DNA from 3 places in the Peribacillus sp. TH16 genome. Region 3 is predicted to be linked to each of the others. Evidence: riboswitches for the same ligand, from Rfam matches in the RefSeq annotation. Region 3 holds a riboswitch; each other region holds the start of a gene.
The links. Region 3 has a riboswitch for S-adenosylmethionine ahead of JFV29_RS25835 (O-acetylhomoserine aminocarboxypropyltransferase/cysteine synthase family protein). Riboswitches for the same ligand answer to the same signal wherever they lie in the genome.
Positions count from the first base shown of each region.

Region 1: another riboswitch for S-adenosylmethionine. It lies ahead of JFV29_RS29775 (methionine ABC transporter ATP-binding protein); the one in region 3 lies ahead of JFV29_RS25835 (O-acetylhomoserine aminocarboxypropyltransferase/cysteine synthase family protein).
Region 2: another riboswitch for S-adenosylmethionine. It lies ahead of JFV29_RS25040 (5-methyltetrahydropteroyltriglutamate--homocysteine S-methyltransferase); the one in region 3 lies ahead of JFV29_RS25835 (O-acetylhomoserine aminocarboxypropyltransferase/cysteine synthase family protein).

Region 1 is NZ_JAEKEM010000011.1:234,725-238,002, reverse strand. Features, by position in the region: gene JFV29_RS29780 (methionine ABC transporter permease) at 1-473, opposite strand, end outside; gene JFV29_RS29775 (methionine ABC transporter ATP-binding protein) at 487-1,509, opposite strand; SAM riboswitch class I at 1,871-1,982, opposite strand.
Region 2 is NZ_JAEKEM010000009.1:2,277,253-2,280,530, forward strand. Features, by position in the region: gene JFV29_RS25025 (MIP/aquaporin family protein) at 1-162, opposite strand, end outside; gene JFV29_RS25030 (glycerol-3-phosphate responsive antiterminator) at 398-940, opposite strand; gene JFV29_RS25035 (hypothetical protein) at 1,151-1,588, opposite strand; SAM riboswitch class I at 1,795-1,890, shown strand; partial or broken gene JFV29_RS25040 (5-methyltetrahydropteroyltriglutamate--homocysteine S-methyltransferase) at 1,880-2,651, shown strand; gene JFV29_RS25045 (PTS transporter subunit IIC) at 2,751-3,278, opposite strand, start outside.
Region 3 is NZ_JAEKEM010000009.1:2,426,781-2,430,058, reverse strand. Features, by position in the region: gene JFV29_RS25855 (arsenate reductase family protein) at 70-426, shown strand; gene gcvH (glycine cleavage system protein GcvH) at 522-902, shown strand; gene JFV29_RS25845 (toprim domain-containing protein) at 993-1,358, shown strand; gene JFV29_RS25840 (thioredoxin family protein) at 1,362-1,670, shown strand; SAM riboswitch class I at 1,832-1,937, shown strand; gene JFV29_RS25835 (O-acetylhomoserine aminocarboxypropyltransferase/cysteine synthase family protein) at 2,041-3,278, shown strand, end outside.

The DNA.
Region 1 (3,278 bases), on a different contig from region 3:
CCAACAAGGCCAATTGTCGCTGTTGTAAATGTAAGGATCAACGAACTAAGTCCCTCGGGAATCAAAAAGCGATAAATGATTTGCCATGTCGTCGCCCCCATCGCCTGAGCTGCCTCGATGATCCCTTTGTCCACTTCCAACAGGGAGTTCTCCACAAGCCGGGCAATATAAGGAGCCGCGTAAAAGATTAGCGGAACAATGGCCGCATTCGTTCCGATCGCACTGCCGACAATCATTCTGGTAAACGGAATAAGTGCTACAAGCAAGATGATGAAAGGAACCGACCGCAATATATTGATGACCGGGTTCAATACATTAAAGATCCATTTATTCTCCAGGATGTGACCCTTTCTTGTAATGACAAGTAAGATTCCTAGCGGAAGTCCAATCAGCCCGGAAAATATCAATGAGATGGCTACCATATAAAGTGTGTCACCGAAAGCTGTCGACAGCTGGTCTGCCGTTATTTCCATTCCCCAAAGCGTATTACCCATTTATCTGCACCTCCTGGACGAGAATCCCCTCATCTTTAATATATTGATAAGCCTTGTCCACCTCTTTTTTGTTCCCTGTCACTTCAATAATTAAATTTCCAAAAGGTGTTTCTTGAATTTCAGAAATATTAGCTGATAAAACACTTAAATGAACATCATATTTTTTCGAGATGGTTGAAAGTAAAGGATTGCCTGATGTAGTACCAATAAAGTTAATTTTCCAAATAATCGGAATATATGATCCGGTATTTTTCAGGAAACTTTGTGGGATCTCGTCGTGAATAACAGTTCGTACAAAGTTTTTTGCGATACCTGTTTGGGGCTTCGCAAAAACTTCGAAAACCGAACCTTGTTCAACCACGCGTCCGCCTTCCATGACCGCAACCTTATTGCAAATTTCCCTAATTACAGACATTTCATGAGTGATTAGCAAAATGGTAATATTGTATTCTTTATTAATTTTTTTTAAGAGCTGCAGTACAGCACTAGTTGTTTGTGGATCCAATGCTGACGTCGCTTCATCACACAAAAGAATCGATGGGTTGGTAGCCAACGCTCTAGCAATCCCTATTCGTTGCTTTTGACCGCCAGACAATTGTTCCGGATAACTCCTTGCTTTACTTGATAAGCCAACGAACTCTAACAACTCGCCTACCCGCTCTTTGATTTCTTTACTAGGGGTTCCCGATAAAACTAGCGGCATGGCAATATTATCAAAAACTGTCTTTGAGTTAAGTAAGTTAAAATGTTGAAAAATCATGCCAATTTTTTTCTTTTCTGCCCGTAATTCCTTCGGGTTCAATTTGGTTAAATCCTTCCCCCCAACAATAACCTGTCCATCTGAAGGGTGTTCGAGTAGATTGACTAACCGAATCAACGTACTTTTTCCGGCTCCACTATAACCGACAACACCAAAAATATCGCCTTTTTCAACTGTCAAATTAATTCCTTTCAAAGCTTCAACAGTCTGTTTCTTTGTTTTATATACCTTTTTAACATTTTGAAATTCAATCATTCTGTCTCCCCCCACGCTGTTTATTTGTACGAATTCATTATCCAGAGAAGAGCTTTGCAAAGTTTCATAATGATAGGGTTAAATTTTCGAAACTCACGAGTAATTGCTCACAATTCACGAGTAAATGTGTGAAACTCACGAGTAATTGCGCGAAACTCACGAGTTAATCTGTCAAACTCACGAGTAATTGCTTATAATTCACGATTAGTGCGCAAAACTTACGAATAATTACACCAATTCTCCAAATAACCATATACATTCTGAATAAACAAAAGAGGCCTCTTCCGTCATCAGACAGAAGAGGCCTCTTTTAGAAATAAAAAAGAGTAAACTCTTAATTTAATTATCTAAGAAAAGCTCCTTCTTATCTTTCAAACTTTCGTCCGTTGGAATTAGCACAGTATTTTTACAAAAGTAAAAACCCGCTGCCGAGGTATCATAGGGCCAAGTCCCTCCACATCTCTTGATAAGAAATAACGTATTTATTTAATTATGTTCCTCACTATATATTCAAATTTTACTAATGTCAACTCTATTTTGAATAATCTAAAATATTTTTACAGTATAATTTTTAATCGTTCATTTAACTATACCTTAAGACAGGTCAGATTTTGCCCTGCATACCATGTATACGGGTAACCTAGGCATAGACTCTATTACAAAAAAACGAAAACATTACGAAGTCAGTCAGGATCAGGACTTCCTTCCTCATAAGGAAAGCTCTGTATCTTGATGAAATAACGGCAAACCTTTGGCAAACTCACTATTCAGGTTGCTACTCACGGTCTGCCTTATCCATGCGGGGAGCTCCCTGCGCCCCCCACTCTTATAATCTTTTGATTGGGGTTTACGTTTATTTTTGAGTTTTTGACCATTTTTTGATAGCAAACTTTCGGTACGTTTAGTATCAAAAAAGAAAAAACAATAATAAATAGTACCATATATATGCGGTTATAAACTTTTTTGCATCTGTTTTAAATGTGTGAGGACCCTTTGCCCTCATATCTGTAATAATAAAAGTTATTTATTATTACAGCGAAGGAAGATTACACATGTGTTTTTTCATCTTTAGCACTATTATAAAAGCTCTTTCCTTAGAAGAGTTTATTTCTTTTAATTAAAAAACACTCGGTAGAGTTTGATTTCTATAGTATGTCTACTTATCAGCAAAAACAAATCGCTATTTAGAAGCTTCTAATTTTGTCGATATCTACTCAGAATTTGTAGATATTTCTCGGGAAATTGTTGAAATTTGAATTTGGTGATTCCGAATAGTTGGAACAAAGGAATCTCTACTTTTGATTTGCTTGCCTTAGGTTTAAATAGTTATTAACGCAAATTAACATCTTAATATCGTAAAGGAGACTAAAAAAAAGGTAATAAAACCTTTTTCTTATTGCAGTAATGTTTCGTAATGGGTTCTTTGTTGTTCAGTTTTAACTATGACATATCGTTTGTCAGTTAGATGTTCATTTCACGCGGAGCTGCGAGTTCATTGGTTAAAAATTAAGATCTCTTTTAATTGAATGGGAACATGGGTTAAATAAATTGTCATATATATCGGGTATCGTTATCTCTTTTAAAGCTTCTAATTTTGTCGATATCTACTCAGAATTTGTAGATATTTCTCGGGAAATTGTTGAAATTTGAAAATGGTGATTCCGAATAGTTGGAACAAAGGAATTTCTACTTTTGATTTGATTGCCTTAGGTTTAAATAGTTATTAACGCAAATTAACACCTGAATATCGTAAAGGAGACTAAAAAAAA
Region 2 (3,278 bases), 150 kb from region 3:
TGCAAAGACACCCATTGTAACAGCCAGTCCCCATGCAATCGTGATGACAATCCAGCCTGCATCTTTGGCATAAGATCCCTTTAAGGAAGATCCTGCCCCAATACCTGCACCAAATAAAATTAAAATCATCGTGCCTACTACTTCTCCCCAAAATGGAGTCATACATAACCCCTCCTCTTATAGAATGATGCCTTACCAACAAATAAAAGGAGATTCACAGCAGAACTTTCCTCAAAAAATGAGTATGTCTGGTGTGAATCTCCTAATCTCCGTCACATGTATTAACTTGTAATGTAAATATACTAGGTAGTGAAAACGCTGTCAATTAATTTATATAAAAACAAATGATTTTTTCTGTATTTTTTTTCCTCTATCACACATCAACTCCTATCTGAAATTAAAACATCTCCCATAATTCAGTTTTTGAAGTCGTGATTGACGAAGCTCCTGCCTCAAGGGCATTCAGGACTTCATCTGAAGAACGTATGAGCCCTCCAGCAAAGATAGGAGTTTGTAAGCGTTCCTTTACCTCTTTAATCATCCAAGGCATTGCGCCAGGCAAAACTTCGATATAATCAGGCTTTGTTTTCTGTACCAGCTTATAACTTTTCTCTAACGCATGTGAGTCAATTAAAAAGATTCGTTGAATGGCAATAACACCCTTTTGCTTCGCTTTCAAAATCACGCTGGATTTTGTTGAAATCAGGCCATATGGGCAATACTCCTGACAAATAAATTCTGTAGCGTATTCATCACTTTTAATACCATGAATTAAATCGACATGATAAATCATTTTCTTATTATGCTGCTTTGCCATTAAGCTTACATTTTTCAATTGTGATATATGCAAATCAAGAAACACACCTATTTCATAGGAACTTTCTAGAAATCTTTCGAAATCCTTCATGCTTGCCGAAGCAGGCAAAATTTTCTGGTCCATTCATTTTCCCCCTTATCTACCGGAAAAACTCAAAACTTTTAGTTATTTAGTATATTTTAAAGAACTTGATTTATCAAACACAATATTTCTTATTGAAGAATCGTCCTTTACCATATCCTTACACTAACATACCTGGTATCCCCTTTAAAATAGTACAGGTAAGAATGCTATGTAAACATTTCCTTCATTGCTTACCCTTTCTTCGATTCATCATAATGAAAGTTTAATTTTTAATGCACCTTCCACCAACTCATACGATTTAATAGTGCCCACGGGTATTCTTTTCACGATGTTCCAAGCATTAAAATTCATTTTGATCATTCTATTTTCAAATTCAAAAAATGGCGGTCTGTTAAATATCTTTTGGTTAATAAAATTCCTATCAATAGGCTTCATTTCTACTAATTCAAATGAAATCGTTCTTTTTTCCACGTGAATCGGTTTTAATGTAATACGGAAAGGCACGTTTTTCTTAAACATCATTTTTTTCACTTCCGTCGTTCCGAAAAGCACTATATGTACTGGCGTAATCTCGACTTTAACATCCTGCTCACCTGATTTCATCTTTATAATTCGCTCTAGCATAGACGCAGTTAACGTTATCGGTAAACCATTCCCGGAAATATTAGATGGATTGAACGTATTCATCGTGGTTTTCCCCCTCCAACTTAACTTACAGGTAACTTCATTCCATATGGAACGTCAGTTATAGCATATGCTGTCTTCACGAATGTAGTTACCCCTTCATAACATGCAAGGTCCTGGTGAATAATCGGTATATTCTAAATTTTACACCTTTCACCCTTGACCTTTATTAAAACTATCTGTATAGTCATACTTAATTTAATAGACAACTCTTATCAAGAGAGGTGGAGGGACTGGCCCTTTGATACCTCAGCAACAGACTTTAATGTACTGTGCTAATTCCAGAAGTGCAATACTGGGAAGGTTTCATTCAATCCTGAACATCCCTTCATTCATGACTTTATTGAATTGAACAAAATCGTTGCCGGACGTGCTGTTACGAAACAAACCATTCCTAGTCCCAATCAATTATTTGCTGTGGGTGTTTATAATGAAGACATCTACCCTGATATCGAAGACTATGCAAATGACATCATTAAAGCGTATCAATATGCTTTAAAGGCCTTTTATGAAGCTGGTGTTACAATTGGATGATGTTTATATTGCTAGACTTTCCTCTCCAGAATTTCAGTTCAAAGATGGAAAATACTCTAGAGAACAATTAATTGATTTAGCATTGCGCGTAATTAATGGGGCTTTGGAGGGAAAACCAGAGGATTTGGTCGTCACGACACACTTATGTCGCGGGAACTATCAATCAACGTGGGCGTTTGAAGGAAGCTATGCACGTATCGCACCAACATTATTGGCAAAAGAAAAAGTAAATGGATTCTTCCTGGAATATGACGATAACCGTTCAGGAGATTTCAAACCGTTAGAATACATTCCAAATGGCGGAGCACGAGTTGTTCTAGGAGTCGTCACTTCAAAAAATGGAGAAATCGAAGACAAAGAAGCAGTTATAGCTCGTATTAAAGAAGCTTCACAATTCGTGCCACTCGAACAATTATGCTTAAGTCCACAATGCGGATTCGCTTCCACCCATCATGGCAATAAGCTAACGGAAGAACAACAATGGGAAAAGTTGAAATTTATTGTTGATGTAGCGAAAGAAGTTTGGGGATAAAGAAATATTATAGAAAGAGCAACGCATTCAAATAAAGCGTTGCTCTTTCTATATTGTCTATATATCAGCATCCTCTATTTCATGAGGAAGTTTGAGTTATTAATCAAAATGCAATTTATAATCCTCTGCTTTAATCAGTTTTAATTTTTTCGAGAATATATAGATAAGACCTAGGTTCAATACAATCGGAAGAATAAAGAAAGTACTTAGCATGATTGCTACATTCTCAACGGCCCATCCACCTTCAGCCAGTTTCATATAATTTAATGGACCAACTAGACCTGATAAACCGAACCCAGCACTATAGGGTGTGCCTTGAATATTTAACAGACCGGCCAAAGCACCAAGAATCGCAGCTGTGATCAACATCGGAAAAGCGATCTTCGGTTTCATGAAGAAGTTTCTCATTTGAATTTTTGGTGAGCCTAATACATGTGCTAATGCCGTTCCAAGGGAGTTTGCTTTATAACTTGCAATGGCCAGACCAACGCCTGCTGCAACAATGCCTAGATTAGCCGCACCAGAGCCAATACCTGAAAGCATGATCACAGTGGCTACCCCTACTGTTGAAATAGGCGACAAAATTATGAGACAGAACACAACAGAAATAATAGCTCCCATTATAAT
Region 3 (3,278 bases):
TGGAAAGACAAGGAGAATTCGTTGTATTGCACAGAAAAAACGGGTATTCTATTGATAGGTGGTGAAACAATGGGCTTAACATTATATTGGTACCCAAAATGCGGCACATGCCGTAATGCGAAGAAGTGGCTGGATAGTCATGAACTGCAATATGAAGCGATTCATATAGTAGAAAATCCGCCTTCTCGAACAGAAATCGAACAACTATATAATACCAGCGGATTAGAGCTGAAGAAGTTTTTTAATACTAGTGGGCAAAAATACCGGGAGCTGGGTTTAAAGGACAAACTGAAAGAAGCTTCTGAAGCAGAAATGCTAGATATATTGTCTACTGATGGTATGCTTCTTAAAAGGCCGATTGTTACGGACGGCACAAAAGTGACAGTTGGTTTCAAAGAAGAACAATTCGAACAGACTTGGAACTAAAATAATACGAAATATTTGGTTAATTCCTTACTTTTAAAAAAATCTACCTTATAATGTAATAGATAAAATAAGATGTACTATGGAGGGAATTAATGATGACAACACCAAAAGAACTTCGTTACACAAAGGAACATGAATGGGTCAAAACAGAAGATGGAACAGTACGCATCGGAATTACAGCATTTGCTCAGTCCGAACTTGGGGACATCGTTTTTGTTGAGCTTCCAGAGATTGGCGCTGAATTGAAATCGAACGAGCCATTTGGCAGTGTTGAATCTGTTAAAACTGTATCTGAGCTGTATGCTCCTATCAGTGGTAAAGTTGTTGAAGTAAATGAAGAGTTGAATGACAATCCTGAATTCGTAAATGAATCTCCTTTTGAAAAAGCATGGATGATCGTGATTGAACCATCAAATATCAGTGACGTTGAAAACCTGATGAGCGCTGAAGAATATGATAGCCTGATAAACGGTTAAAATGAAGGAGAGAGGGTCTAAATAGGCCTGCTCTCTTTTTCACTTTATAAAAAGGCAGCATGCACACAATTCGTGAGATGGAGTGATGACATGGAGTGGGGCGAATTTGATAAAGTTATCATTGTAGAAGGCAGTTCCGATAGAAGAAAAGTTGCCTCCGTTTTGAATGAAGATGTGGAAATAAGATGTACAAATGGGACCATTTCATTAACTAAGCTGGATGAGTTAGTAGATGAAATGATGGACCGTGATGTTTATCTCCTTTTTGACGCAGATGATTCAGGAGAAAAGCTACGGAAGCAATTCCGAAGGGAAATGCCAGAAGCAAGCCACTTGTATATCAATAAAATGTACAAAGAAGTGGAAAGTGCCCCCGAACATCATATCGCTACAGTGCTCCTATCTGCCAATATGAATGTGAAAATGAAATTTTTAAGTCAAAGGGTGAACGACTAATTGATGCAAGAATTGAAAGAAGAAGATTGTAGGCTTGCTGTTGAAGAAGGGGAAACCTTTTGCTTATATTTATATACACCTTTGTGTGGGACCTGTCAGGTGGCTTCTAGGATGCTTACGATATCATTGGAGCTTTTTCCAGACTTGAAGGCAGGAAAGATGAATATGAACTATGTCCAAACAATCGCCGAATCATATGAAATTGAGAGTGTACCTTGTTTATTACTATTTAAAGAAGGGCAGCTGCGGAAAAAAATTTATGCCTTTCAGTCTGTTCCTTATTTGTACGGAGTGCTTAAGGAAATAAGCTAAAAAGCCAATCCAATATGGGTTGGCTTTTTAGCTGTAGAAAAGTAGTGAATAAACGATATAGTTGATGGGGAATTGAAATAAGAATATTCAAATAATTGATTGACTGGATAATTCTAAAGTGCTATATTTTGAATTAAGAAAGTAACTGCTAAATTTAATAGTTCTTATCAAGAGTGGCGGAGGGATTGGCCCGACGAAGCCCGGCAACCGGTATAAATTTATATACGGTGCTAATTCCAACAGAGTATTGGCTCTGGAAGATGAGGAGAGTATATAAGCCTCTTCTTATGAAGTGGTTTTTTTGCTTGTTAAAAGAGGAAGGCCTGATTCTTAAATCCAACTAAATCCATAGAAAAAGGGGAGAAATCTTATGGCAGAGAAAAAGTTGCGTTTCGAAACATTGAGTGTTCACGGGGGTCTGCAAGTAGATGAAACGGGTGCACGTGCAGTGCCTATTTATCAAAGCAATGCATACTTGTTCAAAGATACTGACCATGCAGCAAATTTATTTGGCTTAAAGGAAAATGGCTATATTTATACACGACTTCATAATCCTACGGTCAGTGTTTTCGAAGAAAGAATGGCCTTGTTGGAAGGTGGTATCGGCGGACTGGCAACCGCAAGTGGGATGGCTGCCATTACACTGTCAATCCTAAATATTGCTGGTGCAGGAGATGAAATAGTGTCCGCTTCTACATTATATGGCGGTACGTATAATCTTTTTGAAAATACTCTTCCTAAATATGGGATAAAAGTGAAGTTCGTCTCTCCTGATGACCCTGAAAATTTCAAAAAAGCCATCACGCCTAGAACGAAGGCTATATTTGCGGAAACAATTGGAAATCCAAGTCTAAGGATTCTTGATATTGAGGCTGTAGCGGACATTGCTCACAATGCGGGCATACCACTCATTATCGATAATACCTTTGCTACCCCATACCTTTGCCGGCCAATTGATTTTGGAGCGGATATTGTCATCCACTCTGCTACAAAATGGCTCTTGGGAAATGGAACCACCTTAGGAGGCATCATCGTGGATGGGGGCAAATTCGACTGGAACTCACCAAACTACCCTGGCTTTACGGAACCGGATCCAAGCTACGATGGGATTGTATACTCTGAAGCAGTCGGCCCTGCTGCCTTTATCACAAAAGCTCGTGTGCAATTACTTCGTGATTTAGGGCCGACGTTAAGTGCTCAAAGCGCGTTCCAGTTTACGCTGGGGCTAGAAACGTTGCATGTGAGAATGAAAGAGCATCTTTCGAATACTAAGTCTGTTATTCAATATTTGGAAAATCATCCTGCTGTGAACTGGGTTTCGCACCCTAGTAATGGAAGTCACCCTGATAAAGCGCTGGCGGATAAATATTTGCCTAAGGGAGCAGGATCTGTTGTGACTTTTGGAATTCAAGGTGGACGCGAAGCTGGAGCAAAACTTATCAATTCGGTAGAGTTATGGTCGCATGTAGCCAACGTAGGGGATGCTAAAAGTTTAATTATCCACCCTGCTAGTACGACCCATCAACAATTAAATGATGTAGGTTTAGCAAAAGCGGGTGTAAGTGCTGATCAAGTGCGCATATCGATTGGTATTGAAAACATAGAGGA